Regions from separate parts of the Myxococcus sp. XM-1-1-1 genome, predicted to be linked through region 1. Evidence: riboswitches for the same ligand, from Rfam matches in the RefSeq annotation. Region 1 holds a riboswitch; each other region holds the start of a gene.
What was found. Region 1 has a riboswitch for cobalamin ahead of K8640_RS28210 (acyl-CoA thioesterase). Riboswitches for the same ligand answer to the same signal wherever they lie in the genome.
Positions count from the first base shown of each region.

Region 2: it holds a riboswitch for cobalamin, as region 1 does, so the genes downstream of both, K8640_RS10635 (hypothetical protein) here and K8640_RS28210 (acyl-CoA thioesterase) in region 1, are expected to answer to the same signal.
Region 3: it holds a riboswitch for cobalamin, as region 1 does, so the genes downstream of both, K8640_RS25300 (aspartate aminotransferase family protein) here and K8640_RS28210 (acyl-CoA thioesterase) in region 1, are expected to answer to the same signal.

Region 1 covers NZ_JAIQDH010000017.1:26,259-36,642, forward strand. The annotation lists gene K8640_RS28190 (hypothetical protein) at 1-672, opposite strand, end outside; gene K8640_RS28195 (DUF4130 domain-containing protein) at 827-1,930, opposite strand; gene K8640_RS28200 (FHA domain-containing protein) at 2,019-2,987, opposite strand; gene K8640_RS28205 (S1C family serine protease) at 2,975-4,315, opposite strand; cobalamin riboswitch at 4,434-4,672, shown strand; gene K8640_RS28210 (acyl-CoA thioesterase) at 4,798-5,217, shown strand; gene K8640_RS28215 (hypothetical protein) at 5,383-6,066, opposite strand; gene K8640_RS28220 (hypothetical protein) at 6,240-6,722, shown strand; gene K8640_RS28225 (6-phosphofructokinase) at 6,864-7,961, shown strand; gene K8640_RS28230 (serine/threonine-protein kinase) at 7,994-10,027, shown strand; gene K8640_RS28235 (tetratricopeptide repeat protein) at 10,024-10,384, shown strand, end outside.
Region 2 covers NZ_JAIQDH010000004.1:29,631-40,014, reverse strand. The annotation lists gene K8640_RS10655 (serine/threonine protein kinase) at 1-1,729, opposite strand, end outside; gene K8640_RS10650 (FHA domain-containing protein) at 1,813-3,495, opposite strand; gene K8640_RS10645 (ubiquinol-cytochrome c reductase iron-sulfur subunit) at 3,647-4,138, opposite strand; gene K8640_RS10640 (cell surface protein) at 4,135-4,863, opposite strand; gene K8640_RS10635 (hypothetical protein) at 4,860-6,236, opposite strand; cobalamin riboswitch at 6,421-6,637, opposite strand; gene K8640_RS10630 (MXAN_6577-like cysteine-rich protein) at 6,657-8,270, opposite strand; gene K8640_RS10625 (TonB-dependent siderophore receptor) at 8,604-10,384, opposite strand, start outside.
Region 3 covers NZ_JAIQDH010000014.1:96,085-106,468, reverse strand. The annotation lists gene K8640_RS25320 (hypothetical protein) at 1-17, shown strand, start outside; gene K8640_RS25315 (hypothetical protein) at 14-790, shown strand; gene K8640_RS43230 (adenylate/guanylate cyclase domain-containing protein) at 932-2,158, shown strand; gene K8640_RS25305 (MDR family MFS transporter) at 2,280-4,082, opposite strand; cobalamin riboswitch at 4,264-4,478, shown strand; gene K8640_RS25300 (aspartate aminotransferase family protein) at 4,743-6,107, shown strand; gene K8640_RS25295 (aldehyde dehydrogenase family protein) at 6,104-7,663, shown strand; gene K8640_RS25290 (acetyl ornithine aminotransferase family protein) at 7,685-9,064, shown strand; gene K8640_RS25285 (CoA transferase subunit A) at 9,076-9,984, shown strand; gene K8640_RS25280 (CoA-transferase subunit beta) at 9,974-10,384, shown strand, end outside.

The DNA.
Region 1 (10,384 bases):
CGGGTAGCACTCCGCCTCCGTCTCCTGGAGCTTCAGCTCCGGGCGGTGCTCGCCCATCCGCTCGATGCGCGGGGGCACGTAGCCGACGGCGTCCTCGAAGGCGTAGCGCGTGAGCAGGCGCAGGGTGGCCACCGGCCCGCAGCGCACCTCTGGACGGCGCACCATGTTGCCGCCGATGGTGAGCTCTCCCGGGTGCGCGCCACCCACGTTGGACACGCGGACGGCCTGGGGAACCATGGTGACGGCCCACGTCTCCTGGCAGCTCACCACCACGTCCGGCACGGGACGGCTGACGAGCTTCAGCGGCGCGTACTCGCCCGCGGCCATCGCGGTGCGGATCAGCGGCTTCCACGGGGGGATGGTGCCCTCCGGCATCAGGTTCGTCCGGCACTCCATGGACGTGCCCGCGTCGTCCGCGACGAACACCACCTGCACGTTGCTGAGGTAGCGCGCGCCGGACGCCTCGGCCCGCTCCAGGAAGCGCAGCACCAGCGCGCTGCCATCCTGCGCGAGGCCGAAGGGCATGGAGATGGCCCAGGGCGAGTCACCGGACTCGAGCGCCAGCTCCGGTGGGACGACGGTGACGGGGGGGCCGCGGCGCGGCACCACCGACGAGGTCCGCGCGCACGCGGCGCACAACAGCAACAACAGGGTCAGGGCTGAACGACGCATGGCGTCCCCTCCGAGAAGCGCACCTGGGCCAGGTCGAGGCTAGCACCGCGCTCACGCGCCCGGCTGCAGTGCCCTCCGGAAGGCAATCATCCAGGAGCCCTGTCGATATGGAGGGCGGCTTCGCGCGTTGTCGAGGCCGCCCGCGTGCGCCCGCTCAGGAGCCCAGGGCCTCCGGGCTCTTCAGCCACTGCGCCGCGGCGCGCACGTCCGCCTCGAAGTGGATGCGGGCCTCCGCGCGCTCGCGAGGGTCCTGCCGACGCAGCACGTCCCACGGCGCGAAGGTGGCCAGCGCGCCGGGAGCCCATTCGGAGGGCACCAGCCGCCCCCGCCCCACGTCCAGCCGGAAGCCCGGTCCCAGCAGCACCTGCCCCGCGGCGCCGCCCAACGCGAGCAGCAGCCGGGGACGCACCCGCGCCGCCTCCGAGGCCAGCTCCTCCCGCAGGGCCCGGGTCTCCGGCCAGCTGAGCGCGCCCGAGCGACGCCCCGGCCAGCGGGCCCGGGACACCCGCAGGTCCGAGCTCCGCAGCCCCGCGCGCGAGAGGACCAGCTCCAGCAGCCGGCCCGAGGGCCCCACGAAGCACGCCGCGTCTCCCTCCTCCCGGGTGCCGGGCACGTCCCCCAGCAGCAACACCCGCGGCCGCGCGTGGACCGGGTCCGGCGACGCGGCGCGGGCCGGAAAGGGCCCAGGCTCCGGGAACACGAGCCCCGCGCCGAAGGACAGCCTCGCCCGATCCCAATGCGCGCTGGCGTCCGGCGTGAAGAGGCTCCAGTGGAGCGAGGGGAAGCGCCCCACGAGGAAGGGCGCGGCCAGCCGGACGACGAGGTGCTCCGGCCGGTACCACGCGACATGGCGCGCCTCTCCATCCGAGGCGGCGCGATGGAACCGGACGCGAATCACCAGCTCCCGCAGGTCCCGCCGCACCGCGCGCTCCATGCGCCGCAGCCGCTGGACGTCCCGGTCCGCGTCCTTCTCCAGGAGGCGCCGCTCACCGTGCGTCAGCCGCCACAGCACGCGGTACAGCAGCGCGAAGCGCTCCGGATCCCGGTGACACACCACCTTCTCCGCCAGGGACAGGAAGTCCGCGGGCAGCGCCGGGACGGCCCGGGCGCCACCACCGGACAGGAGCGGGTCCACCCACTGCGTCCACGCCCCCTGCCCCTGTTCGAACTCCACCCGGTCCGGAGGCATGCCGCGCACCAACAACCCACGCGCCACCTCCCGGAACGACGACAGCTCCGGCGCCACGCTCACTCGCACCTGGACCTCCTGGTCGCTCGACCACCCGAGCGACGCAGGCTACCTTCCAGGTCTGACACCGCCAGCCCACCCAGGGCGTCGTCGCGCGCTACTCCTCCTTGGCGAGCGCGTCCACCTGCTCCTGGAGCCCGTCCAGGTCCTCGAAGAAGGACTCCACGGGCTGGGCGCGGGCCACCCGGAAGACGGGCGGCAGCAGCGTGCGGGAGAAGTCGAGCGACGTGCTGAAGGGCTCGTTGCCCAGCAAATCGTTCGCCCGCGACACAGCGCCGAAGGCCAGCGTCACCACGACGAGCACCCGCACCAGCCGCGCCGGCTCCCACCGCGCCACGTAGCGCAGGTGCCAGAAGAGCCCCCAGCCCATGAGGAGCAGGAACGTCGCGTGGTACACCCAGGAGAGGCTCGCGCCCAGGCCCAGGCTGAAGCCCAGCGCGGCCACCAGCAGCGGCAGCGCGACGGCGCCCAGCAGCACCAGCGCGCCGATGGTCGCGTGCGCGCGGTAGTGGAAGTGGCGACGGGAGATGCGGCTGGCCACCGCCCAGCCTCCGGCCCACAGGAGCGTGAGCGTCAGGGGCATCACCAGGGCCACCGTGAGCTCGCCCCAGTCCGTGCGCGCGTAGTTGCCCAGGTAGGACGCCAGCGCGCTGAACAGCAGCAGGGACAGCATCGCCACGGGGAAGGCGCGCGGGTGCTCGAACACGCGCTCGCGGGGCTCGCCGGACACGGTGCTCACCACCGTGGGCGGCACCGCGTGGTTGCGGGCCCGGAAGCGCAGCACCGTGTCCCCCACCGCCACGCGGGTGTCGGGCGCCAGCTCCAGCTCCGCCAGCTGCGTCCAGGGCTGCACGCGCCATGTGCCGTTGTCGCTGCCGACGTCGCGCAGCACGAGCGCGCCGTCCTCGCGGCGGTCGATGCGCAGGTGCTCGGCGGAGACCTTCGGGTCATCCAGGATGACGTCGTTCGAGTACGCGCGGCCCACCGTGGCCGGGAAGCGATCCAGCCGGTGACGCGTGTGGACGGAGTCACCCTCCAACACCTCCAGGAAGATCACTTCGTCCACGACAGCCCCTCCAGGTAGCGGCGCGCCAGCTTGCGCGCGTTGTCCGCCGTGAAGCCGCCCAGCGTGAGGCTGGTGTCCACCCCGCTGGTGCTGGCGTTGAGCGCGGCGGCGCGCAGCACCAGGTCATAGAGCCCCGGGAAGCGCTTGTACGCGCGCAGGCACATGGCCGCGCGCACGGGCAGCCCGCCCACGTCCACGAACTCGGAGGTGCACCGGAAGTTGGTGACGTCCTCGCGCGAGGCCTCCACCGTGTCCGGGTCCTGCGAGAACAGCGCGGTGTAGAGCGCGGAGAAGCGCAGCGCGCCCAGCTCCTGGCTGGAGGCCTGCTGATGCAGGAAGGCCACCACGCCGGTGCGGTGCCGCGAGGACAGGTAGATGTCCTCCTCGGACGAGCACTGGTAGTTCGTCACGGTGTACGGCACCTCCGGGTCATGCGGCGTGTCGCCCCAGCACTTGAGGAAGGGAATCCACCGCCCCGGGACGTGGTAGCTGCCCAGGGCCTGCTTCGGCAGCGAGGCCGCGAGCATCTGCTCGGTGAGCCGCTGCTGGTTCTCGATGAGCTGCGCGCGCACCGTCTCCAGCAGCGCGGGCGTCGCGTCCGGCGCCATCTTCAGCGCCCGGCCGAGCAGCGTCCTCGCGCGGTGCACCGGCACCAGGAAGCCCAGCTGGTTGCCCATGGTGGCCACGTTGACGCCCACCACGGTGCCCTGCCCCGTCAGCGTCGGGCCGCCGCTCATGCCCGGGTTGATGGCGCCGCTGAAGTGCAGGCGCTCGTAGAGCGAGTCCTGGATGAAGCCGTTGTACGTGCCCTCGACGATGGTGGTGCCCAGGTCATGGGGGTTGCCCATGGCGAACAGGCGCGCGCCCTGGGGCGGCTCGCGGTCCTCCAGGACGAAGTAGTCCTTCACCGGTTCATCCATGCGGATGACGGCCAGGTCGTGCACCACGTCCACGTCCACCAGGCGCGCGGGCACGGGCTCCCCGCCGGTGCGCAGCACGAGCTGCGCGGTGTAGTCCTCCGGGTGGAGCACCACGTCGGAGACCACGTGGTAGTTGGTGATGGCGTACCCGTCGCCCGAGACGAAGAAGGCGGAGCCGATGGAGGAGCGCGTGCCCGAGCGGCGCTCGATGATGCGCACCTGGGCGACGCGGTTCTGGATGCGCTGGAAGAGCTCGTGGGTGGCCGGGGGCAACACGGCCGGAGGCGGCTCGGGCGCGGGAGCGGGCACGACGTCGGGTTGGCTTCGGACGGCGGAGGGCGCGCCCGGTTCGGATGGGGCGACGGCCGGCGCCTGCCCCAGCACGGCGACGAGGAGGAAGACGAACATGGATGCGGCGCACGCTATCCCAGCGCCGCGCGCGCGGGGGTACCGAGTGGCGGGGCATGAGGCCTCCGGTGCGCTCGTCGACCCACCTGCCCTGTTGGCGACGCGCCGGGCAGCGGGTAGGGTCCGCCCCGCCCGAGGTGCCTCGTGGGGGTCCACGAGGTTTAGCAAGGGAATCCGGTGTGAATCCGGAGCTGCCCCGCAGCGGTCAGTGGGAACGAACGCCGTCGAACGCACTGGTCCTCGGCAGACGAGGGCTGGGAAGGGACGGCGCCTAGGACGCCAGCACGCGCCGCGATGAGGGGCGGGTGGTGGGAGGCCCACGGAGCCCGAAAACCTGCCTCGAGCCCATCTGGGACGCGGACAGCGCCCCGGGTGGCGCTTCGCCCCCGGCCTTCGCGGGAAGGTCAGGCCATCCCTCGCGGCCCACCGCCGCCCTCGGAGGTCTTCATGTCCGGGGAGGCCCGTGGGCCAGGAGTCCGTCCATGAGTCACATGCAGCCGTCCCTCCCCTCCTCCGCCACCGAGACGCGGATGGTGGACATGGTGTTCCCCGATCAGACCAACCACTACGGCACCCTCTTCGGAGGTCAGGCCCTGAGGTGGATGGACATGTCCGCGTTCATCACCGCCAGCCGCTACACGCGCCGCACCGTGGTCACCGCGTCCAGCGAGCGCGTGGACTTCCACATGCCCGTGCAGCAGGGGCAGCTCGTGGAGCTGGTCAGCCGCGTGACGGCGACGGGCCGCACCTCCGTCACCGTGGACGTGGAGATGTTCGCCGAGGACCTGCTCACGGGCGCGCGGGAGCTGTGCACGCGCGGGCGCTTCGTGCTCGTGGCGCTGGATGAGCACCGCAAGCCCACCGCCGTGCCCCCGCTCTTGCCCGAGCCGGGTGCGCAGTGACGTGAAGCCCTGAAACGCAATCCGCGCCGGGGCCGGCTCCTCGGGCTCCGGCGCGCACTCCAGCAGATGGCATCACGCGGGGACCCGCCCGCCTCCGAGGCGGCCCGCTCGCGGCGCCGCCCAGGGCGCCACCGGGGATTCATTCGTGCGCGAGCCGCGCGGTCGTCACGACTCGGAGGCCATCCGCCCCGCGCGCCCCCGGCGCCACGCCGCGTATGACGCCACCAGCGCACCGGCCAGCGCCCCCGCGAGCGCGCCCAACAAGCGCCGGGGAACCACGCCAGGCGTCGTCGTCGGCTCCAGGCGGAACGTCTCCAGCGAGGCTCGGACGCTCGGCGCCAGCACCTCCCAGCGCACCGCGGGCGCGCTGACGACGACCACCGCGTGCCGCCCCTCGGACGCGAGCCCCGCCACCAGCACCGTGCGCGTCTGCCCCGCGTCCCGCAGCGTCCCCAGCACCTCCACGCGCGGCGCATCGCCTCCAATCCGGTCCACGCGCTCCGGCGACAGCACCACCCCCAGCTCCCGCTGGAAGTGCTGCATCACCGCCGACGCGAAGTCGTCACGCTCGGACGGGCTCGCGGAGAAGCCGCGCTCCACCACCGACACCAACATCGTCGCCGCCTCCGGGCCCTCGCCATCCGCGAGCGCCGCGGACAAGGACCTCGGCGTCTCCGCGTCCAACGTCACCGCCCCCGCCACCGAGCCCGTGTACGGCTCCCACCGCACCATGTGGAAGCCCTCGGGCGGACGCAGCACGTAGCCGTCGCGCCGCAGCTCGGTCCCGAGCGCGCCCGACAGCAACAACCACCCGCCTGCCACCCACGAGAGGCTCACACCGCGCAGCATAGGCCCCCCGAGCCCCGGACGCGGCCACTCACGCGCCAGGCCGCATGAACCCATGGATACCCAGAAGACACGGCTTCACGGGCATGAGGCCCACCGGCCCGGCTCACCGTGAAGTCAGGCCCGCGCGCCTTCGTTGTGACATCCCCGTCGGGCACGGGTAACCTCGCGCCGAGATGAATCCTGCAGCCCGGGTGGAGATGGAGGCTCGCGCCGACCGAGCGCTGCGCCGTGGAGAGCTGGTCGAGGCGCTCGACCTCTATGAGGCGCTCCTCCTGGCCTTCCCGGACGACGGCGCGCTCGCCGACAAGCTCGCCAACCTCCGCGAGTCCCTCCAGCCCCTGGAGCTCCAGAAGCTGGAGGCCTCCCGACCGCCCGAGGAGCCTGAGCTCCCGCTCGGCCCCTCCTCACCCGCCCAGGAGGGTGAGCGCCTGTTCGCCCTCGGGGACTACGTGGGAGCGGCCGCCGCCTACCGCCGCGCCGTCCAGGAGCGCCCCGACAACGAGCTCTTCAAGGAGCGGTTGATCGAGGTCTACCGGATGGCGAAGGAGATGCCCCTACAATCTCCGACAGACAAGGCGCTGCCCAAGGCGCCCCAGCCCCGTCTGCAGGCCCTGCTGGACCGCGTCGCCTCTCGTCGCCGCCTCAAGCGGGACTGATGGAAGCTCGCGTTTCCACTCGGAAATCCGATCCGTGAGGTGATTCGCGCGTTGCACCCCAGCGCGGGGGCCTCCTATCATCAGGTCCGACGTCGCTGTCATGGTGGGCACTCCTGCCTCTGACACCCGCGTCCGACCCCTATGGCCCGTTCACTGAGACTCGGAGTCCTCACCGGTGGCGGAGACTGCCCCGGGCTCAACGCGCTCATCCGCGGCCTCGTCAAGCGGGGCACGCACGAGTTCGGCCACGAGTTCGTCGGCATCGAGAACGGCTACATGGGCCTGGTGGAGCCCGACCTCACGCGTCCCCTCACCGAGGAGGACACGCGCGGCATCCTCCCCAAGGGCGGCACCATCCTGGGCACGTCCAACCGCGCCAACCCGTTCATCTACGCCTTCAGGGAGGGGGAACGTTGGGTGGAGCGCGATGTGTCCGACGCCGTGCTGCGCCGCTGCGAGGCGCTGAAGCTCGACGGCGTCATCGCGGTGGGCGGCGACGGCACGCTGTCCATCGGCCACCGGCTCAGTGAGAAGGGCCTCAAGGTGGTGGGCTGTCCGAAGACCATCGACAACGACTTGAGCGGGACGGACCAGACGTTCGGCTTCGACACCGCGCGGCTCATCGTGACGGAGGCGTTGGATCGGCTGCACTCCACGGCGGAGGCGCACGACCGGGTGATGCTGGTGGAGATCATGGGCCGGCACGCGGGCTTCCTCACGCTCGAGAGCGGGCTTGCTGGCGGAGCGGACGTCATCCTCATCCCGGAGATTCCCTACCGGGTGGAGTCCATCGTGGAGAAGCTGCGCCGCAGGGCCACGCGCCGCCGCAGCTTCTCCATCATCGCCATCTCCGAGGGCGCCTTCCCCGTGGGCGGCACGCTGGCCGTGCTGGACAAGGCCGAGGACGTGCCCGGACGCGGCGTGGTGCGGCTGGGCGGCTCCGGCAAGGTGTGCGCGGACCTGCTGGCGCAGCACGTGGAAGCGGAGATCCGCGTGAACGTGCTGGGCCACCTGCAGCGTGGCGGGAGCCCGAGCGCGGCGGACCGCGTGCTCGCCACGCGCTATGGTTGCAAGGTGCTGGACCTGGTGCGCGATGGACAGTGGGACCACATGGTGGCCCTGCGCGCCGGAGAGATTGTCGCGGTACCGCTGAGCGAGTCGCGCAAGGAGCGCCGGGTGGACCCTTCCGGTGAGCTGGTGCGCTTCGCGAAGAGCATGGGCATCAGCTTCGGGGACTGAGGGAGGGGGAAGGCACTTTCGCCGCACACGTCATGACGCTCGTCGGCCGCCATATCGGTCGCTATCGCATCCTCGAGCAGCTCGGCTCGGGGGGCATGAGCGTCGTGTACAAGGGGCTCGACACCGCCCTGGACCGTGAAGTGGCCGTGAAGGTGCTGCATCCCCACCTGGCGGGCAAGGACGAGTCGCGGCGGAGGCTCGCGCGCGAGGCCCGCGCGGTGGCCAAGCTGCACCACCCCAACATCCTCGAGGTGTTCGACTTCTCCGCCGCGGACGCGCAGGACGCGTTCATCGTCACCGAGTACATCCGCGGCCAGACGCTCAAGACGGTGCTCGACGAGGGGCCCATGGATCCGCCGGAGCTGGCGGCCATGGTCATCCACGAGCTGGCCGCGGCGCTCGCGCATGCGCACGAGGCGGGCGTCATCCATCGCGACCTGAAGCCCGAGAACGTCATGGTGCGCGAGGACGGCATCCTCAAGCTCATGGACTTCGGCATCGCGCGGCTGCTCGACATCGAGGAGCGGATGACGGTGACGGGCACGCTCGTGGGCTCGCCCGCGCACATGTCCCCCGAGATCATCGAGGGCCTGGAGGCCGGCCCCGAGGCGGACGTCTTCAGCGTGGGCATCATGTTCTACGCGGCCATGACGGGCCGGCTGCCCTTCTCCGCGCCCAACACCACGGCCACGCTCAAGCGCATCCTCGACGGCGACTACGAGGACCCGCGCCGCCGCGTCCCGTGTCTGTCGGATGAGCTGGCGGACATCTGCGCGCGCTGTCTGCAGAGGGACCCGAACCAGCGCTACCCTGACGCCGGCAAGCTGCGCGACGCGCTCGCGGACTACCTGGCGGGCCTGGGCTTCGCCCGCGTGGGCGAGGAGCTGGTGTCGTTCTTCGCCGACCCGCCGTCGTACCGGAAGCTCGCGCGCCAGCGCATCGTCGCGTCGCTGCTGGAGCGCGGTGAGCGACTGCTCGCGGAGAAGCGCACGCCGCGCGCGCTCGGCTGCCTCAACCAGGTGCTGGCGCTGGACGCGCAGAACGCGCGGGCGCTGGGGCTGCTCAAGGGCATCCAGCGGGCGCAGCGCGCGCGGAAGTGGCGACGGCGCGGCATCCGGCTCGCGGTGGGGCTCGCGTCCCTCACGGCCGTGAGCCTCGGCGGCTACAAGCTGTACCACGCGCCCGCCGACGCCGCGTTCCATCCGCCCGAGGCGAGCACGCCCTCCACGCCCCCGTCCATGACGTCCGGAGGCCGCGAGCCGAGCGGCCCCGAGGCGACGGCGCCCTCCTCCACCGACCCGACCGGGGCTGGGCCCGCCGCGCCCACGGGCACCGGCGTGGCCCCCGGCGCGCTGCCGCGAGCCCCCGAGGGTCCAGGCACTCGCACGCCGTCGCCCCGGAGCGAGGGCTCGCGCGGCATGGCGTCGAAGAGTCCTCCCACCGAGGCGCCGGGCACCCGCGCCGACGCGCTGTCCCTGGTCCCCGGCGGGCCCTCCCCGCGCACGGGCGGTCCGCGCGCGGTGGGCGGCACACCTCGCGCCGCGGACGATGCGCGCGCGGTGGGAGGCCCTGGTGAGGAGCGCGTCGCCGGACGGCAGCCCGGGGCGAAGAAGGTCTTCGCCACCATCCTCGTGCGGCCCTTCGGGGTCATCCGCGTGGGCGACGGCGCGCCGAGCGCCCAGGCCCTGTCGAAGCACGACGTGGAGCTGTCCCCGGGGCGCCACACCGTCACCATCTCCTGCGACTACTGCCTGGACGTGAAGGAGGACATCGAGGTCCAGTCCGACGGCGAGAACCGCTTCCACCTGGGGGCCCAGCCCAAGCCGTCACCGCTCTCGCTCGAGTACACGCCCGCCGAGGCCACCGTGCGCGTGGGCGACCAGGTGCGCACCGCCCGCGACAGCGTCCAGCACCCGTTCGAGATTCGCGCGCCGCGCGGCCCCGCGGGCTTCCTCCACACCGTCGCGGTGGAGATCTCCCACCCCGGCTACAAGACGGAGCGCCGCGTCGTGCAGCTGCGCCCGGGAGAGCCGACGCTCGTGGCCGGGAGCCTGTCCCCCGAATGAACCGTGGGCTCGCGCTCATCTCGCTCTGGCTCGTGCTGTGGACGCCAGCCGCCTCGCTCGCGCAGGAGGACACCGGGGACCCGGAGGTGACGGCCCTGCGCGCCAGCTTCGAGTACGGCAAGTACGCCGAGGTCCTGGACCGCGCCGGCGCGCGCATCGACCGGGGCGGGCTGGGCGAGGACGAGCTGGTGGAGCTGCACAAGCTGGCGGGCCTGGCCGCGTTCAACCTGGGCCGCACCGAGGAGGCCTCGCGCCACCTGCGCGCCCTGCTCCGGTTGGACCCCGACTTCAGCCTGGACCCGTTCGTCGTCCCGCCCCCCGCGGTGGCCTTCCTGGAGGGCATCAAGGACGACATGA
Region 2 (10,384 bases), on a different contig from region 1:
CCGGTGCCGGCGCGCCAGGAGGCACGAGCGCCTGCCGCTGGGGCATCACCGCCGCGGGAGGCGGTGTGACGGGAGGCGGAGGAGGACGCGGGTTCCCACCGCTGAACGTGGGGGGCCGGGACGCCGCGCCACGCGGGTCCTCACCGAAGGGACGCAGCGGCTCCGCGCGGGGGTCGGTGGCGTCGTAGGGGCTCCCCTGCCCGTCCGCAGGACCGACGACCGCGCCCACGGGCAGCAGCTCCAGCTCCGTGGGCCGCGTGTCCGGGCGCGAAGGTGGCGATGGCGGCGCGGGAGGAATCGCCTCCGCGGGCATGGTCGTGAGCGGGACCTCGCGCGTCTGCGACGGCGGCCGAGGCGCGGGCGCGACGGCGGGCGGCGGCGCGGGCGGGCGGGCGGCCACCTCGGGCGCCACCTCCACGGACAGGGAGGGCGACGTGTCCGGATTCAGCCGGGCCGCCCGCACCCGAGCCTCCTCCTCCAGCGCCTCCAGCGGGAAGGCGGGCCGGGTGGACTCATCCATCGGGATGCCTGGACGCGTCTCCCCGTCATCCACGGGCCCACCATCGCGACTGCGCCGCGTCGGATGGAAGGACAGCGCCTCCACCGGCCCATCCAGGCGGATGGTCTTCGCCGGCAACATCGCCCCCGCGGGCGGCGACGGACGCGGCGCGGCCCCCTCCTCCGAGGGCTCCGGAGCCGCGGCGCGCGCCTCGGCGTAGCCACCGCGCGGCACGTCCTTGAGGCTCGCGAGCAGCCGGCGCTCGGACTGGAAGTCCGCGGTGAACAGCTCGCGCATGAAGCGGCTGACGCTCTCCGGCCCCGCGCTGGGGTCGATCTCCATCAGGCACGCCTGCAGCCGGCCGCGGAACTCCTCCGCCGTCTGGAAGCGCTGCGCCGGGTCCACCTCCAGCGCCTTGGCCACCAGCGCCGTCACCGAGCGCGGCGTGAGCGGCTCCACCTCGTCCAGCGGCGCCACCTTCGGGTTGGCCACCACGGACATCAGCTCGCCGGGGTGGATGCCGTCGAAGGGGTTCTTCCCACAGATGAGCTCGTAGAGCGTCAGGCCCACCGCGTACAGGTCCGCGCGCCGGTCCACCGGCTGGTGCCGGGCCTGCTCCGGGGACATGTAGAGGAACTTGCCCAGGATGATGCTCGGGTTCGTCTTCGCCGCCGACAGCCGGCTCTTGGCCAGCCCGAAGTCGATGACCTTCACCTCCCCCTCGTAGGAGATGAGGATGTTCTGCGGCGAGATGTCCCGGTGGACCAGCTTCAGGTCCTCCCCGTCGTCGTCCTTCTTGCGGTGCGCGTACGCCAGCGCGTCCAGCACCCGGCCCATGACGTAGAGGATGAACGTCAGCGGCAGCGGAACCTGCCTGTCCCCCACCCGGGCGGCCACCTTGCGCAGGTCCTTGCCGTCCACGTGCTCGAGGGCCATGTAGGCCTCGCCCTCGTGCAGCCCCATGTCCAGCACCTGGGCGATGGAGCCGTGGCTCAGGCGGACGAGCGTGCGCGCCTCCCCCACGAAGCGCTCGACGAAGTCGGTGTCCTCGGCGAGCTGCGGGAGGATCTTCTTGATGACGCAGAGCTTCTCGAAGCCCTGCGCGCCCTCCAGCCTCGCGAGATAGATTTCACCCATGCCGCCCGTCGCCAGATGGGACAGGAGGGTGTACCGGCCAAAGGGCTGGGGCCGGAACGGGCGCAGCCGGGCGGAGGGGTTATGAGCGTTCATGGGGGCGGGGGTCCACCACTCGGGCGCCCATTGAACCCTGGCTTGCCCTGGTCCATCAACCCGTCAACCTGCCGCAGGGGGTTTCACCGCAGGCCGGGGTTGGTCAACACCCCGACGTCCTCGTCGAGGACCTCGAAGGCGGCCACCTTCTCCTTGGGGGGGCGCACCAGCCGCTCCCCCAGGGGCATCACGTCGAAGCGGGCCGCCACGGCCGCCAGCACCTTACCGGAAATCAACACCTGCCCGGGGTTGCCCGTCGCCGCCAGCCAGGTGGCCACGGACATGCCCTCGCCCACGGCGGTGTAGTCGGGGCGGACCTCGTTGCCGATCATCCCCACCAGGGCGCGCGTGGTGTGCAGGGCCATCCGGAGCGAGCAGCGCTCGTCCAGGGGACGGCGGCTCATCGCCCGCTCCCAGTCCGAGCGCAGGGCCAAGGCCGCCCGCACCGCCCGCACGGAGTCCTCGCCCTTCACGTACGGCACGCCGAACAGGGCCCGCATGGACTCACCGATGAAGGACTCCACGGTGGCCTCGAAGCTGAACACGATGCCGGTGGCGCGCGAGTGGAAGTCGCTCAGCAGGCTGGTCGCCTTGGCCCCGCCGATGCGCGACGCCAGCGCGGGGAAGCCCACCAGCTCCACGTGCAGCACGGTGAGGGTGCGCTCCTCCAGGCCCGGCAGGCGGCCGCCCTGGCGCTGGGCCTCGGTGGCGCGGCGCTCGGCGACGTCGGGCGGGTGGAAGCGCTCCAGCGAGCGGCGCAGTCGCTCCTGCGTGGCGCCGCCGTCGCGCGGGGAGAACTTCTGCACGCCGGTGGCCACCAGGTGCGCCACCGCCGAGCACGCGTCCAGCATGGGCTCCAGCCCGTCGCCCTTGGCGGAGGTGTTGACGTAGAGCACGCCCTGGTACGGGGCCTCGGAGCCGATGGGGATGCACAGCACGCTGGCCACGCCGTAGAGGATGACGCTCTCGCGCGCGGCGAAGCGGCGGTCGTCGCGCACGTCGCCCACCGCGAGCGCGCGGCCCTGGCGCAGCGCCTCGTCGACGATGGCGTCGGACACCGGCACCTCGCCCTTGGCCAGCCGTCCCCGGTGGCGCACCGCCGCGGGGACGAGCGCGCCCGTGGGGTGCTTGAGCAGCACCACCGCCGTGGTGGCGTCGGTGCGCTCCAGCAGCCGGTCCATCGTCAGGTCCAGGAAGGTGGACAGCGTGGTGGCGGTGGAGAGCGCCTCCGCGGTGCGGAACATCAGCACCAGCGTCTCCTGCGCCACGCGGGGGCTGGCCGGGGGGACGAACGAGGCCTGCTGGTTGAAGTCCTCGAAGGGCACCGGCCCCACGTTGTCGAGCAGGCGCAGCACGTCCGCGTCGCGCACGCTCTTGGCGAGCAGGACCGACGGGCCCACGTCCTGTCCGTGGCCGAAGCGCACGACGCCGCCGGCGCCCAGGTCCACCATCTCCGTGGCGGCGTTCTCCACGGTGTTGGGCTGGCGCACCGCGAGCGTGTTCTCGCCCAGCGCCACGGAGTCGCCGGGGGACAGCTGCCGGGAGCCCTGCAGGGGCGCGCCGTTGACGCGGCTGCCGTTGCGGCTGCCCAGGTCCTCGATGCGCAGGATGTCCGCCTCCACGTAGAGGCGCGCGTGCCGGCGCGAGACCAGGTCTCCGCCCAGCACGATGTCGTTCTCGTCGGCGCGGCCCAGGCTCGTCACGCCCTCGGGCAAGTCATAGGACGTGTCGAAGTAGCCGGGCCCGTTGATGATGATCTGCCACATCGAATCCCCGACATTACACGACTCTCTCTCAACGTAAGAGAGGGAGACCTGTGCCCCGGAGGGGGACGGGGCTGACCCGGACTCCCGGCGCAAAGGCCCGTCGCCGGGTCAGGACTGACAGTGCGCCGGGCCGCTCCCTCGGGTGCGGGGCTCAGCGGGGTCGGTGGATGAAGACGGACGCGCCTTGCCGCACCGCGGTGAACGCCGCCAGCGGCCGCCGGGCCGGGCCCTGGAGGACGGCGCCGTCCAGGGCGAAGCGCGAGCCGTGACAGGGGCACTCCACCACGCCCTCCCCGGGCCGCCAGTCCACGCCGCAGTCGCCGTGCGTGCAGATGCGCCACAGCGCCACGAAGCACCCGGGCGTCGTGTGGACGAGCAGCACGTCCAGCAGGGCCTCGGGCGCGTGCACCCGGGCGTGGCCTCCGGGGGACTCGAGGCCCGGATGCGCTTCGAGCCGCACCTCCACCCAGCCCTCGGCGGCGGTGCCGGGCTGGGGGAGGTCGGGGCAGGAGGCGCCCTCGGGCGGAGGGTCCAGGACGATGGCCTCCCGCCACTCGCCGCCGCACCCCGCGCCCAGCGTGGCCAGGGCACAGCCGCCCCGGGCCAACGTGAGGAGCGCGGCGCGGCGGTCCAGGTCCGTCATGGCGCGGCGGTCAGCGACACGCCGTTCACCACGGCGACGGCGTCCAGGTCGAACCCCGCGGAGGTGCCCGCCGAGCCGTTGGTGCCCGCGTCGACGATGCGCACGTAGCGCGCCCGGGCGAGGCCCACGGTGGCCAGGTCGAACCCGTCACCGCCGGCCACGGCGGGGTCCGTGGCGCTGATGCCAGCGGCGGGGTTGGCCGTCACGGGACGCACGCCCGCGCAGCCCGGGTAGTTGTTCGTCGCGTCCGAGGGGGCGCAGGGGAACTCGTGCCACTGCACGCCGTCGTCGCTCACCGAGACGCGGCCCCGCTCGGTGAAGGCGCGCGGGCCTCCGGCGATGAGGAAGCCGTTCTCGAAGACGAGCAGGTCCACGCCCGGGCCATCCACCACCGCGAGGTCCGTGAAGCGCAGGGTGATGGAGCCACCCTGCCCCAGCGAGAGGACATCCAGCGAGCCGCTGTCCAGCCCCCCGCCCACCGGCGCGCCCAGGACGATGGACGGGAAGCGGTCCTGTCCGAAGCCCGCGCCGGGGCCGGGCAGGTACTCGACCACCTCGTCGGCGTACGGGTCAGCGGGCCGCGAGGGGCTCGCGTCGGTCCCCGAGTCACCGGGCCCCGCGTCGTCGTCCGTGACGGGAGCCTCGTCCCCACCGCACGCGGACAGGCTCAGCGCCAGGGCGAGCACGGTGCCGCGACCGAACCGCGAGGAGGCGCGCGTGCTCACGGCGCCACCTGGAGGCGCACCAGGCGCCGGCCGTTGCGGTCAGCCACGCCGACGAGCACGTCGGAGCCGAGCGCCTTGAGCATCCGCACCGTGGTGCACTGGTTGACGTAGGTGAGCACGGGCACGCGCGCGCCCACCGTCACGGCGTCATTCGCGCCGACGGACAGCGCGTAGCGGGACACGTCGGTGGCGACGAAGTCGTAGTCCGGGGGAGCGTAGGCGCCGCGGTTGAGCACCACGCCACCGCCGAAGGCCGCGACGTCGTTGAAGTCGCTGCCCACGTCGACCTTCGCCTGGGTGCCCAGGTCCAGCGGCGTGCCGCTGGTGATGGCGGTGGCGAGCGTCGTGGGCGCCACGCCGTGGAGGACGTTGACGAAGTTCTGGTCGAAGTAGCCCAGCGCGGCGACGCCCGTGTCCGTCACGGCGGTGAAGCCGCTTCCCACCACGTCACCCTGCGGGAAGTTGACCGCGCGCACCGTGCCCATGGGGTCCGTGGACGTCACGAGACCATAGACAGCCAGGTCGGAGGCCGAGCCCAGACCGCCGCCGTTGACGAGCACCGCGCTCAGCTCCCCGGACGAGAAGGCCGCCGCGGAGAAGTTCTTGGGCGCGACGACGAAGCTCGAGTGGGCCGGCGTGGCCAGGTCATACGCGGCGACGTTGCCCGGCGAGCCCGTGGCGCCCAGCGTGTAGCCGGTGAAGACGCGCAGGCCGTCGTTGATGACATAGCCGTTCGGGTACACCGTGGCGCCGCCCTCGCGGTCCGCCGGGGTGATGATGTCGAAGAGCTTCGTGGTGCCCGGCAGGAGGTCGGGCCAGGTGCCCAGCGAGTACAGCGCGGCGTCCTTGCCTCGTCCCTGGATGCCGTAGAACGCATACGTGGGGCCCGGAGAAGCACCGAGCGCGAGGATGTCCGGCGACAGCGCCACGGACTCGGCGGCGACGAAGCCCGGCTGGAGCACGAGCGTGCCCAGCTTCGGGTCCAGCGGCACCGTCGCGCAGTCGACCACCACGGGGCCGGCATCCGGCTCACCCGCGTCCGGCGCACCTGCATCCGGCTCACCCGCGTCGGGCGTGCCCGAGTCCGGCTGACCCGCGTCGGGCGTGCCGGAGTCCGGCGTACCAGAATCCGGCGTCCCGGAGTCCGGCGGGCCCGCGTCGGGCGTGCCCGAATCCGGCGTCCCCGCGTCGGGCGTCGGGGTGGTGGGGGCAGGCTCGGTCTCGCACCGCTCGTCGACGCAGACCCACTGCTGCCCCGCGGGGGCCTCGCCGTTGTCGGCGCGGCAGTCGAACGGGTCGACACACTCCGGGTTGCAGCCGGTGCCGAGCAGGGCCACGGCGAAGGAGGCCACGGCCAGTGATGCGGACTTCATCCAAGGTTTCGCGCGCTTCGATTCAGCCGTCTTCATCTGCGTCCTCGTCCCTCTCCGCCCCCACGGGCGGGTGGGCTTCCAGGAGGACGCGGTCGAAGGCGGGCACCCGAGCACCCCACGGTGCGCGGTGAATGGGCTGACGCCTCCGCCGCCTCCCCTCGGAGGCCTCGGTGATGTCCGTGCCCAAGGGGCACGGGTCCACGGCAGGTTTTCGGACTCGCAGGCGCGGGAGCCCCGGAGGGCGCCCACCTAGTGGCCGTCGCTTCCCAGTCCCGTGAGGGACCAGTGCTTCAATGACGGCGGTCGTTCCTGCACACCGCTGCGGGGCAGTCCCGGATTCGCACCGGGTTCCCTAGAGCCGCCGTGGTTCGCACGACGGCACCGAGGACGCGGCCGGGATATGGCGGGCGACAGGCATTGTCAATGGAGCGCGGTGACGTCGATGGCGTTGGACACGGGGCGTCGAGGGTCCACCGGGCACGCCTCCAGCGCGGGGCCCTTCGCGGTGGGCGTGGAGTAGCCCCTGCGCTCGGTGAGGGTGCCATCACCGACCTCCACGACGAAGACGCGGCCCGCGTTGGTGTCCGCCAGGTACACCGCGCCTCGGGACACGGCGAAGCGGCTGGCCACCGACAACAGGCAACCCGGTGCGCCGGGCTGACAGCCGGGATTCAGCGCGTAGGAGGCCACGGGGACATCGTTCTTCACCAGCACCAGCCCCGTGGAGCGAACCGACGTGGCGATGTAGCCGTTGGCCGTGTCGTAGATGGCCTCACCGATGCAGGCGACCACGAGCTGGTCACCGACGGCTTCCACGTAGCCCGCGTTGAGGCAGCGCTCCTGGCCCAGGTCGATGGCGCTGACGGCGCCGGTGGCGGGGTCGATGCGCGCGAGCATGCCCGGCCCGTTGGGGCGGTAGTCGTTGGCGGGGTTGAGGTTGGTGAGCGCCACGTACACGTGGGTGCGCGTCGCCGTCACCGAGAACGGCAGGGGCATGGAGCCCGTACCGTCGAAGGGCTTCAGGTCCAGGCCGGTGAGCGACAGCGTGTCCACCTTGCGCGGCTGCGTGGGGTCGGAGATGTCCACGCGCGCCACGGCGTTGCCGTGCTGGAAGTTGGAGCTGCCGGTGCCGAAGAGCGGGATGTAGAGCAGGTCGCCGAAGCGCGCGAGCGCCTGGGGGCTGGTGTTCGGGCCGAGGTTCAACTGCCCCACGGTGCGCAGGCCCAGGCCGTTGCCGTGGGACGGGCCGTCACGGCGGAGCACCTGGAGCGTGTTGTTCACCGAGTCGATGACGTACACGTGGGGCGGGTCCACGAGGATGTCATTGGGGGAGCCGGACACGACGCCCAGCGAGTCCTCCTCGACGAGCGCGCCCAGGTTGCCTCCAGGAGCCTGGAGCAGCTTGCCGTTGGTCATGTCCGCGCCGAGCACGAAGCCGTCCCAGGACGCGAGCGCCTGGATGCCAGCGCCGAACTCTCGGCGAGGTCCGAGCTGGTCCGTCCCCGCCTGGAGGCCCACGAGCTGCCCGTTGGTGAAGCACGCGGCCACGACGTCGTAGGTGCAACGCCCGGAGCGGCAGGACTGCGCGTCGGGGCACACGTTGCCGCAGGCGCCGCAGTGGAGCGCATCCGACTGGCCGTCCACACACGCGCCGGAGCAGCGCAGCAGCCCTTCGGAGCAGCCCTCGCGACAGGTGCCGGACTCGCAGACCTGTCCGGCGGCGCAGGCCGAGCCACACGCGCCGCAGTGGGCGACATCCGTCGCGGTGTCCACGCAGGCGCCGTTGCAGAACTCGGTGCCCGCGCGGCAACCACAGGCGCCGTCCTGACAGACCTCCCCCGAGGAGCACGTGGTGCCACAGGCGCCGCAGTGCGCGGTGTCGCTCCGCGTGTCCACGCAGGCGCCGTCACAGACGACGAGGCCGGAGGTGCAGACCACGCCCTCATCCGGACAGCCCGTGAGCACGAGCGCCGAGGCACAGAGCAGCGACAGGACGAGCAACCTGGGCGCTACGAAGGAAGGAACAGGAAGCATCGAGTCCTCAGGAAGGGGAAGGCAGGCGCGGCATCACCGCGAACGACCGGTGCCAGGGAGAGCGAACACATGCGACGCGCACCTCGCGAGCGGGCCCCACGGACGAACCGGACGCGAGGAGCGTGCGTGCGAGATGCCCCCTGCGAGAGGACGGCGCTGCAACGGGTGCCGTGAACGACCGGCATGGGCACGCGAGCGCGCAGGGCGCGCAGCTCATGAGCCGAGCGGCCCAGCGAGAGTTGCGCGGGCGGCTGAGAGGACCGCACACCGACTGGCGACGGCGCGGTGTCACCTCGCACGCCACGCGCTCCGGAACAACTCCGGCGTCCGGGCTCACGGAGCGCGCGGTGCATTCGAGCCCTCGGGAGCAGAAGGAGCCGGCTCGAGCGACACCGCGAGCGTCGCGTACGCCGCGCGCCCTGGCAGCGGGAAGCCGGTGAAGTCCTGTACCCGCGCGTCGAGCAGGTTCTTCACCTCGACCGACAGCGTCACCTCGGGCCGGTGCAGGAAGGTGCTGGAGGCCCCCACGCTCCACAGCGTGCGCGAGGGCAGAGAGCGCGTGCCCGTGCGGTTGACGAACTGCGACGCCTGATACAGCACCTCGGTGCGCGCGTTGAGCCACTCCGGCCCCGCGCGCAGGCGCCCCACCCACTTGTGTCGCGGGCGATTGGGCAGGTCCTGGTTGAAGTAGCGCGGGTCTCCAAACCGGTTCTGCGTGCGCAGCCACGTGTAGCCACCGCTCGCCGACAGCCACGAGAACAGCCGCGCCTCCGCCTCCAGCTCCGTGCCCCACACCCGCGCGGCGTCGAAGTTGTACGGCCGCGCCATCATCGGCGGATACAGCTCGTACGCGATGAGGTCCTCGTAAAGCGCCGCGAAGCCGCCCGCCGTCACACTCCACCGAGGAGCCCCCGCCACCGTCGCCTGGGAGTCCCAGACCACCGCCGCGTCCGCGTAGAGCGCCCGCTCGGGCCTCAGCCCCGGATTGGGCAACAACGTCCCCTGACGGATGTACAGCTCCAGGAACGACGGCGCGCGATGCGACTGTCCCGCGTTCGCCCGAAGCCCCACGCCTCCGCCCAACGACAGCCACGCGCCGACCTTCGGCGAGAACAACCAGTAGGGCCCCACCCGCTCGAACCGCAGCGACGGCACGACGCTCAACACGTCAGCCACCAGCGCCCACTCGTCCATCACCATGACACTGCCGCGCCACCAGCTCGCGGACTGCGCGCCCTTCGCCTGGGTGACCTGCTCCCCCGACGACGCCACCGTGGCCGTCAGCGCATGCCCGCCCCCGAGCAGCGTCCGCCCCTCCACCTCCACCCCACCCACGACATGCCGCTGCGGACCTCCCGCCCCCAGCAGCCCCCCCGTCACCTCCAGGCCATCGCGACGGAAGAAGCCCCTCGCACTCGCCTGCGTCCCCAACCACCGCACGCCCAATGACAGCCGGTCCAGGTCCTGTCGCCCCGCGGACTGGGGGTTCTGTACCGTGCCCGGAATCGCGCGGTCCTCCAGCGACAGCTCGGACAGCACATCCAGCCGCGAGCCCCCCGGGAGCCGCCGCCGATACCGCAGCAGCACGCCTCCCCCCTTCGCGTCGTTGCGCGCGCGCGCCTCCGCCGTGACGGGGTTGTCCGGCACCGCGGGCAGCTCATCCAGCTCGTACGCGAAGTCCCCATCCGAGCGCCCCGCGTGCAGCAGCACCAGCGCGTTCCCGTCCAACAAAGGCCCGGTGATGGCCACGTGCCCCAGCGCCGTGTTCCAGCTCCCGTAGACCACCTCTCCACTGGCCCGCACGTGCGACGACGGCGCGCGCGTGACGATGTTCACCGCGCCGCCGAGCCCTCCCGAGCCATAGCGAGCCCCCGCGCCCCCGCGCAGCACCTCCAGTCGCTCCACCAATGCGGCCGGCACCTGCGACAGGTCCGCCATGCCGCCCGCGCCGTTGAGCGGGATTCCATCCAGGAACACCAGCACCCCGTTCGACGCCGCGCCGCGCACCACCAGGCTCTTGCTCTGCCCGTAGCCACCCGAGTCCTGCACCGCGAGCCCCACCGAGCCCACGAGCAGCTCCGCCGTGTCCCGCGCCTCGCCCGCATGCTCGCTCG
Region 3 (10,384 bases), on a different contig from region 1:
TCGAGGACTTCGAGTGACCGACGAGGAGCGGTTCGACGAAATCCTGGGCGAGCTCCGGGAGCTGTTGCTCGACCTGGGAGCGCTGTCGACGCCCGTGATGCTCATCGGTGGACAGGTGCTCGCGTTGGAGTCGAAGCGCCGCGGAGGCTCGGGGGTCATCGCCGTCGAGACGGACACGGGCGTGGCCGTGGAGCGGGGGTTCTCGTTCGAGCCCGACCTGCTGTTCGACATGGACGGCTCGGAGTTCATGGCGGGCCGGCTCCCCGAGGTCTTCTCGGAACGAGGCTTCTCCCGACGCTCGAAGGGTTATCGTTGGTCGAAGGACCTGCCCAGTGGTCAGCGCATGGACCTGGACCTCTTCGCGCCAGGGGATGTGGAGGTCGACGCGCTCCCCACGCAGATGACGCCGCTGCTGGACTCTCGCGTCGCCCTGCGTCGGAGCCAGCAGGTGTCGCTCACCGTGGGCGGAAAGTCCCTGGCGATTCTGTTGCCCGACGCGGTGGGCTTCCTCACGATGAAGGAGCGCGCCAAGCGTGAGCATCGTCCCGAGAAGTCCAAGGACAGCTTCGACATGTTCGTCTACGTCAAGCTGGTGGGCGCGCAGTCCACGCGCGAGGCGATCGACTCGGCGGGTGACGAGGGTGAGCGGCTGCGAGCGCGGCTGAAGACGCTCTTCTGGAGCAGGGACGCGGCGGGCGTTCAGGATGTCCTCACGTACGCGTCGCAGCATTCCTCCGACGAGCAGGAGTTGTTGGCGCAGGCCGTCGTCGACCTGTTCGACGAGCTGTGAGGTCCACGCACACTCGGGGGAGGGGCGGCGGGGACAGGCACCCGCCCGCTCGCTCTCCGAGGTCTCCGTTGACGCTCCGGGTTCGTCATGGTTGCTTCGCGCCCGGCCCGGCTCGGCCCGCCGGGGGGTGGTGAGTGCCTCGTGAAAGTGAATGCCGGAGACTCGCGAAGCCTTCGCGACCATGCCTTCTCCTCCGTGGTGGGCTGGCTCGCCGTGGAAGCAAGGCGTCTGCCCAATCCCGTGCCGCTGCTGTCGGGCCTGTGTGAACGGCTGACCGCGTGCGGTGTGCCCGTGTCGCGCGCCTCCATCGTCCTCTTCACGCTGCACCCGCTCCTGCACGCCCGGAGCTTCCGCTGGCGCGTCGGACATGGCGCCACCGCCGAGGTCCACCCCCACGGCCTCCAGCACCTGCCCGCGTTCTCGAAGAGCCCCTTCAAGGCCCTGCGCGAGGGGCTGCCCGTCATCCACCGCCGCCTGGAGCAGCCGCTCCCGGACGGCGACTTCCCCATGTTCACCGAGCTGCGCGCCGAGGGGCTCACCGAGTACCTCGCGCTGCCGGTGTGCTTCAGCGATGACTCGCGCCACGGCGTCTCCTGGGCCACCTCCGAGCCCGGGGGCTTCACGGACGCGCACCGTGCCCTGCTCCACGAGCTGCAGCCCATCCTGGAGCTGGTGCTGGAGGTCTTCGCGCGCAAGGACATGACGGGCGTGCTGCTCGACACGTACCTGGGCCGCGACGCGGGGCGCCGCGTCCTCCAGGGACAGATTCGGCGCGGCGACGGCGAGACGACCTCCGCCGTCATCTGCCTGAGCGACTTGCGCAGCTTCACCGCGCTGTCGGATGCGCTGCCCCGCGACGCATTGCTCGAGCTGCTCAACGCCTACTTCGAGACGATGGTCGGCGCCTTCCACTCGCACGGCGCGGAGGTGCTCAAGTTCATGGGCGACGCCGTGCTGGCCATCTTCCGCATCGACGACCACGCCCTCGTGGAGGACCGCTGCGCCGCCGCCGCGCGCACCGTGCACGAGGCGGTGCGTGCCAGCGAGCAGGACAACGCCTCGCGCCGCCGCAGGGGCCTGCCCACCTACGAGTTCGGCGCGTCGCTCCACGTCGGCGACGTGATGTACGGGAACATCGGCGCGTCGGACCGGCTCGACTTCACCGTCATCGGCCCGGCGGTGAACCTGGCCAGCCGCATCGCGGGCCTGTGCGCGGGGCTCAACGAGCCCGTGCTCCTCTCCGAGTCCTTCGTCTCCCACTACCGTGGCGACGTGAAGGACCTGGGGCACCACCCCGTCAAGGGCGTGCCCCACCCCGTGCGCATCTACACGCTCGACTCGGAGTCCTCCGCGCTCACCGCCGCGTGAGCCCGGCGCTGTCCCGTCCGTGGTGGTGATGCCCGGCACACCGCCACGGTGCCCTCGCGCACTGTCGTGTGCACCGGCGCAAGGCCCGGTCCGCCTCCGTGCGCGTTGCGCGCCGCCGAGCTCATTCCGTGGGTGCCGGTGCCCGCGCGCGCCCGCGTTGCAGGGGTTGTTCGGGCAGCCGCAGTGTCACCAGGAACGCGAGCAGCGCGACGAAGATGGCGCAGCGGTACACCGCCTCCACCGCCCGCGTGAAGGACTCCTTCAGCGCCAGCGCCGTCCGGTCGACCGCCTCCAGCGCCCGCTGTTCCTTCGCGTCCACAGCGGAGAGCGCTGACGCCGCGGCAGGCTGCTCGCGCGCATCGGAGGGCGCCGTTTCCTTCGCACGTTGCTCCCGTACCTCCGGGCGCTGAAGGGCCTGCCGCTCGGCCTCCAGCTCCGCGCGCACGCGCTCCTTCACCTTCTCCGCCTGGAAGGCCGACTGCGCGGGGCCCGCCTCGCTCCCGTCGACACCGGGCACCGCGGACGCCAGCTCGGCGCGCAGCTTCGGCGGCAGTCCCTCCGTGGCGCTCGCCACGCGGGTGCCCAGCTGATGCGACAGCGTCGTCGCGAACACCGCGCCGAGCAGCGCCACGCCCAGCGTCATCCCGAGCTGACGGAAGAACGTGGCCATCGCCGTGGCCACGCCGATGCGCTGGGGTGACACCGCGTTCTGGATGGCCAGCGTGTAGAGCGGAATCGACGGTCCCAGGCCCACGCCCACCAGGACCATCTTCACCGTGACCTCCGTCTGCGTCGACGTGGGCGTCAGCGTGAACCCCATCACCGTGAAGCCCACCATCAACACCACCAGCGAGCCCAGCATCAGCCCCTTGTACCGGCCGATGCGCGACACCAGCTGACCGCTGAGGATGTTGCCCGCCACCACGCCCAACGTCAGCGGCGTCAACGTCAGCCCCGCGTGCGTGGCCGACAGCCCCACCACGTTCACCATGAACAGCGGCAGGAACACCACGCCCGACAGGAACACCGCGCCGATGACGAACACCGCCGCGTTCCCCAGCGCGAACGTCCGGTCCTGGAACAGCTTCAGGTCCAGCAGCGGCTCCTGCGCGCGCCTCTCCTCGCGCAGGAACAACACCGTCCCCACCGCCGCGAGCGCGAACAACCCCAGCACCTGCCACGAGCTCCACGCCCAGCCGCCACCGTGCGCCACCTGCTCCGCGCCACGTCCCAGGCTGAGCGCGAGCAGGAGCGGCACCACCGCCAGCGCCAGCAGCACCGCGCCCGTCACATCCAGCCTCCCGCGCGAGGCCCCCGGCGGCTTGAGCGCCGGCATGCGCGAGAGCACGAGCGCGAGCGCCACCGCGCCCACCGGCAGGTTGATGAAGAACACCCAGTGCCACCCCAGCCGGTCCGTGATGAAGCCTCCCGCCAGCGGCCCCACCACGCTCGACAGGCCGAACATCGCGCCGAACAGGCCCTGGTACTTGCCTCGCTCGCGCGGCGGATAGAGGTCCGCCACCACCGACAGCGACGCGGTGAAGAGCGCCGCGCTGCCCACCCCCTGCACCGCGCGGTACAGGATGAGCGTCAGCGTCGAGCGCGACACGCCGCACAGGAAGCTGCCCAGCAGGAACACGACGATTCCCGCCGCCAGCACCACGCGCCGGCCCAGCAGGTCCGACAGCTTCCCCCACACGGGCACCATCATCGTCGACGCGACCAGGTACGACGTCGTCAGCCATGGATAGAGCGCGGGAGAGATGCCCAGGTCCGCCTGGATGGAGGGACCCGCCGTGGCGACAATCGTCTGGTCCAGCGCCGCGAGCAGCAGCCCGAGCAGCGCGCCCGACATCGTGAACACCCTCTGTGCACGGGTGAACGTGAAGGGCGCGGCGGCGGTGTTCGCGGCGGACGGAGCCATGGTCTGGAGGCGTCCTCCGACGCGGAGCGCCACCGATGAAGGTGACGCCTGCGCGCGGGATGCGCCAGCGCTCATGCACGGCAGGTTGCTCGTCGAACATCCCCGCGCACCGGCAGACGTCACGTCCCCGCGCGTCGAGCGCGCACCGGCGCTTCGCTTGACAGTCCGAAGAGGCGAACAGTACATACCGCCCCATGTTGGTGCTCGGACCTCGGTCCGAGCTTAAAAGGGAACCCGGTTCGAATCCGGGGCTGCCCCGCAGCGGTAAGTGAGAACGAGCCTCGTCATCCGCACTGGTTCCCCTGGGGAGCTGGGAAGCGACGAGTCGTAGGAAGCCGGCCCCCAAGGCCGAAGCGCTCACGAGCCCGAAGACCTGCCCGCATCCGACCGTGGGAGAAATCCACGGACGGTTTCGACCTGGAGCCGCGTGGGACGGCCGGAAGGTTCGAGCGGCGCTCGTGCCTCGACGGGCCCTCACGCACGCTCGACTTCTCCGACCTCCATCCCCCGTGTCTCCAGTCGCCCGTGGGGGCGAAGGTCGGTCCGTGGGCTCCAGTCGGGGCCTGGTGTGCGCTCACGCGCGCATCGTGACTGCCCTTCTTCCACGCGGGAGCCCTGTCGGGCGACCTCCGGTCGTCCGCGCTGCGTGGAGGACGGACGATGCGGGACGAAGCCAGGCACACGGTGCGCTACCCCCAGGGGAACGTGCTGCTGCGCAATCTCGCGCGCGACTTCCCCGTGGTGACGCACGGCCAGGGCGTCCACCTCTTCGACGCGAGCGGCAAGCGCTACCTCGACGCCTCCGCCGGTGCGCTCGTGGCCAGCGTGGGTCACGGCAACCGCGAGGTGGCGGACCGCATCCATGAGCAGCTGCTGCGCGTCGCCTACGTCAACGGCACCCACTTCACCACCGACGTCACCGAGGCGCTCGCCACGCGCCTGTGCGCCCTCGCGCCCCAGGGGCTCACGCGCGCCGCGTTCCTCGGCTCGGGCTCCGAGGCGGTGGAGGCCGCGGTGAAGTTCGTCCGCCAGCTCTGGGTCGAGCGCGGCCAGCCCCAGCGCGGCAAGGTCATCGCGCGCGTGCCCGGCTACCACGGCAACACGCTGTACGCGCTCTCGCTGTCGGGGCGGCCCCACTACAAGACCTTCTTCGGCCCCCTGCTGGCGGAGGTCGTCACCACGCCCGCGCCGTACCCGTACCGCTCCGGGCTGGAGGACTACGCGCGCGACGGCGCCGAGCACTACGCGCGGCTGCTCGAGGAGACGATTCGCCGCGAGGGCCCGGACACCATCGCCGCCTTCATCGCGGAGCCCGTCATCGGCTCGTCCGCGGGCGCGTCGCCTCCACCGCCCGGGTACTTCGAGCGCGTGAGCGCCGTGTGCCGCGAGCACGGCATCCTCACCATCGCCGACGAGGTCATGTGCGGCTGCGGGCGCACCGGCCGCTTCTTCGCCAGCGACCTGTTCCACTTCACCCCGGACGTGCTGGTGCTCGGCAAGGGCATCAGCGGGGGCTACGCGCCCTTGAGCGCGCTGCTCATCCGCGAGGAGCACCTGGAGGAGCTGCGCCGGGGCTCGGGCGGCTTCATGCACGCGCAGACGTACCTCCAGGCGCCCGCGATGACGGCGGCGGGGCTGGCGGTGCTCGACTACTACGAGCGGCACGACCTGGTGGCCCACGCCGGGCGCGTGGGCGCGCACCTCCAGCGCCGCCTGCGTGAGGCGCTGGGCGCGCTGCCGCATGTCGGCTCCGTGCAGGGCGTGGGGCTGATGGCCGGCATCGAGCTGGTCGAGGACACCGCGAGCAAGCGCCCCTTCCCACGCGCGCGCAAGGTCATCGAGCGACTGCTGTCGGCGCTGTTCGAGCGGGGGCTGGTCCTCTGGTCCAACACGGGCCACGCGGACGGGACGAACGGGGACCTGCTCATGGTCGGCCCCCCGTTGGTCATCACCGAGGCGGAGGTCGACGAACTGGTCGACACGCTCGCCCGCGGCATCCACCACTTCTTCCAGGAGGCGTCATGAGTTTCCGCATCACCTACTCGGTGCTGGAGGCGGACCTGTCCGCGCTGCACGCGCAGTTCGACGAGGCGCTCGCCGCCGTGCGCTCGACGCTGGGCGGAGAGCTGCCGTCGTGGCTCGGCGGCGAGGCGTTCCGGAGTGGAGACCTGCTTCAGAGCCGCAACCCCGCGCGGCCGGACGAGCTGCTCGTGTCCGTCCACCGCACGCCCGTGGCCGAGGTGGACCGCGTGGTGCGCGTGGCGCGCGAGGCCCAGCGCGGCTGGGGCGCGACGCCGTGGCAGGAGCGCGTGCGCATCCTCCGCCGCGCCGCGGACCTCATCTCCGAGCGGCGCATGGAGCTGTCCGCGCGCATGACGCTGGAGGTGGGCAAGAGCCGGCTCGAGTCGCTCGGTGACGTGGAGGAGTCCGCGGACCTGCTGCGCTACTACGCGGGTCAGCTCGAGCAGGCGGAGGGCTACTCGCGGCCCATGGCGCGGCTGTCCCCCAACGAGGACACGCGCAGCGTGCTGCGGCCCTACGGCGTCTTCGTCATCATCTCGCCGTTCAACTTCCCGCTCGCGCTCGCGGCGGGGATGAGCGGCGGCGCGCTGCTCGGCGGCAACAGCGTCATCCTCAAGCCCAGCGAGGAGACGCCCTGGTGCGCGGAGGGCCTGTACCAGGCGCTCGTCGACGCGGGCCTGCCTCCGGGCGTCTTCCAGGTCGCGCACGGCGAGGGCGAGGCGGTGGGCGCGGCGCTGGTGCGCCACCCCGGCATCGACGGCGTGTCCTTCACCGGCAGCAAGGCGGTGGGCATGGAGCTGCACCGGCGGATGTCCACGGGCCGCGTGCGGCCGTGCCTCCTGGAGCTGGGCGGGAAGAACCCCGCCATCGTCTGTCGCGACGCGGACCTGGAGGCCGCCATCGAGGGCTGCTTCCGCTCCGCCTTCGGCATGTCCGGTCAGAAGTGCAGCGCCCTGTCGCGCATCTACGTGCACGAGTCGCTGTACAACGCGTTCACCGACGGCCTCGCCGCGAAGGCGCGTGACGCGCGGGTGGGTGACCCGTCGCTCGCGTCCGTCTTCACCGGCCCCGTCATCAACGCGGCGGCGGTGAAGCGCTTCGAGCGCGCGGTGGACGAGGCCCGCCAGGACGGCGCGGTGATTGCGGGAGGTGGACGTCCCCGTCTGGAGGCCGCGCTCGAGGAGGGCCACTTCGTGGAGCCCACGGTGGTGGCGCTCTCGCACGGACATCGCCTCATGCGCGACGAGCTGTTCCTGCCCTTCGTCGGCGTGACGCGCTTCTCGACGTTGGACGAGGCGCTCCTGCGGGCCAATGACTGCGACTACGGCCTCACCGCCGGCATCTTCAGCCGCGATGCCGAGGACGTGGAGCGCTTCATGGCCCAGGCCGAGGCGGGCGTCCTCTACGCCAACCGCCGCACGGGCGCGACGACGGGCGCGTGGCCCGGCGTGCAGTCCTTCTGCGGTTGGAAGGGCAGCGGCGGGTCCGGCAAGGGCGGCTGCGGCCCCTACTACGTCGCTCAATTCATGCGCGAGCAGGCGCAGACACGGATGGGCTGACGCCCTCGACAGGAGACCCCCATGACCATGCTCCATCCCGAAGTGAAGACCGCCCTGCCGGGGCCGAAGGCGCGCGCCATCATCGAACTGGACCAGCGCTTCAGCTCGCCCTCGTACATCAAGGAGTACCCGCTCGTCGTCGAGCGCGGCGAGGGCCCCTGGGTCCACGACGTCGACGGCAACCGCTTCCTCGACTTCATGGCGGGCATCGCCGTGGCCTCCACGGGCCACGCGCATCCGCACGTGGTGAAGGCCGTCCAGGAGGCCGCGGGCCGCTTCCTGCACATCTGCGGCACGGACTTCTACTACGACGCCTTCTCGAAGCTCTGCGCCAGGCTCGCCGGCTACCTGCCCGAGATGGGACCCAAGAAGGTCTTCCTCACCAACTCCGGCACGGAGGCGGTCGAGGGCGCCATCAAGCTCGCGCGGCACCACACGCGCCGCCAGTACATCGTCGCCTTCAAGGGCGGCTTCCATGGGCGGACCTACGGCGCCATCTCGCTCAACTCATCGAAGGTGGCCCAGCGCGCCTTCTTCGGGCCGCTCCTGCCCGGCGTCATCCACGTCCCGTACGCGAATCCGTACCGCTGTCCCAACGGCTGCGCGCCCCAGACGTGCGGCGACGCGTGCAACCCGGCCCTGGCGCTGGAGCGCGAGTGGTTCGTCAACCACGTGGACCCGCGCGAGGTGGCCGCCATCTTCGTGGAGCCCATCCTGGGCGAGGGCGGCTACGTGGTGCCCCCGACGAGCTTCCTGAAGGAGCTGCGGCGCATCTGCGACACGCACGGCATCCTGCTCGTGTTCGACGAGGTGCAGTCGGGCATCGGCCGCACCGGGCACATGTTCGCGGCGGAGCACTTCGGCGTGATGCCGGACATCCTGCTGTCCGCCAAGGGCATCGCCTCCGGCATGCCGCTGGGCGCCATCATCGCCAAGGAGTCGGTGATGACGTGGCCGCGCGGCTCGCACGGCAGCACCTATGGCGGCAACCCCGTGTGCTGCGCGGCGGCGCTCGCCACGCTGGACGTGGTGGAGGGGCTGCTCGACTCCGTGCGCGCCACCGGTGCGCTGCTCCAACTTGGGCTGCGGGAGCTGCAGTCACGCCACCCCGTCATCGGCGACGTGCGCGGCGTGGGCCTCATGGTGGGCGCGGAGTTCGTGGACCCCGCGACGCGCGAGCCCGCGAGCGCCTACGTGGGCGAGCTGGAGCAGCTCGCGTTCCGCAAGGGCCTGCTGCTCTTGTCGTGTGGCAAGTCCACCATCCGCTTCGCGCCGCCGCTCGTCGTCGGTGAGCACGAGGTGGCCGTCATGCTGCGCATCCTCGACGCGTGCCTGGGCGAGCTGTCGCTCGACCTGTCCAGGGCCGCGCCCGCCCGGGCCACGGCGGGGGTGAAGCTGTGAAGCCAGGGGCCGTGGACAAGCGCTGCTCCATGCGCGAGGCCATCTCGGCCAGCGTCAAGGACGGCAGCTCCATCGTCATCGACGGCTTCACGCACCTCATCTGCTTCGCCGCGGGCCACGAAATCATCCGCCAGGGCGTGAAGGACCTCACCGCCATCCGGCTCACCCCGGACCTGGTCTACGACCAGCTCATCGAGGCGGGCGCGGTGAAGAAGCTGGTCTTCAGCTGGGCGGGCAACCCCGGCGTGGGCAGCCTGCACGCGCTCCGCCGCCGCGGCGAGGCGTCCTCCTCCGAGCGGCTGGAGCTGGAGGAGTACTCGCACTTCGGGCTGCTCTCGCGCTTCCTCGCCGCGAGCGCGGGGCTGCCGTTCTGGCCGCTGAGCAACTACCAGGGCGCGGACATCGCGCGGGTGAACCCGGCCATCAAGACGGTGCGCTGTCCGTACACGGAGCGGGAGCTGGCCACCGTGCCCGCGCTCCACCCGGACGTGGCCATCATCCACTGCCAGCGCGCGGACATGGAGGGCAACGCGCAGGTGTGGGGCCTGCTCGGCTCGCAGAAGGAGGTGGCCTTCGCCGCGCGCAAGGTCATCGTCGTGGCCGAACAGATCGTCCCCACCGAGGTCATCCGCAAGGACCCCAACCGCACGCTGGTGCCCGGCATCATCGTGAGCCACGTGGTGCACGAGCCCTGGGGCTGTCACCCCAGCTTCGTGCAGGGCTTCCATGACCGGGACAACGACTTCTACGTGAAGTGGGAGGACATCTCCCGCAAGCCGGAGACGTACCGCGCCTGGCTGGAGGAGTTCGTTTACGGCGTGAAGGACCGTCAGGGCTACCTGGCGAAGCTGGAGACGGGGTTGCTCGACAAGCTGCGCGCGAAGGCTCGCGTCTGCGAGGGGGTGGACTATGGGTACTGAGAACAACGTCTCCACCGCGTCCGAGCGGATGGCGTGGCGCGCGGCCCAGGAACTCCACGACGGTGACGTGGTCTTCGTGGGCATCGGCCTGCCCAACCTCGCGTGCAACCTGGCGCGGGCCACGCATGCGCCGGGCCTGTTCATGATCTACGAGTCTGGCGCCGTGGGCGCGATTCCCGAGCGGCTGCCCGTGTCCATCGGCGACCCGTCGCTCGTCACGGACTCGCTGGCCGTGGTGGGGCAGGCGGACATCTTCCAGTGCCTGCTCCAGCGCGGGCTCATCGAGGTGGGCTTCCTGGGCGGCGCGCAGGTGGACCGGTGGGGGAACATCAACACCACCGTCATCGGCGACTACGCGAACCCCAAGGTGCGCCTGCCCGGCAGCGGCGGCGCGTGTGAA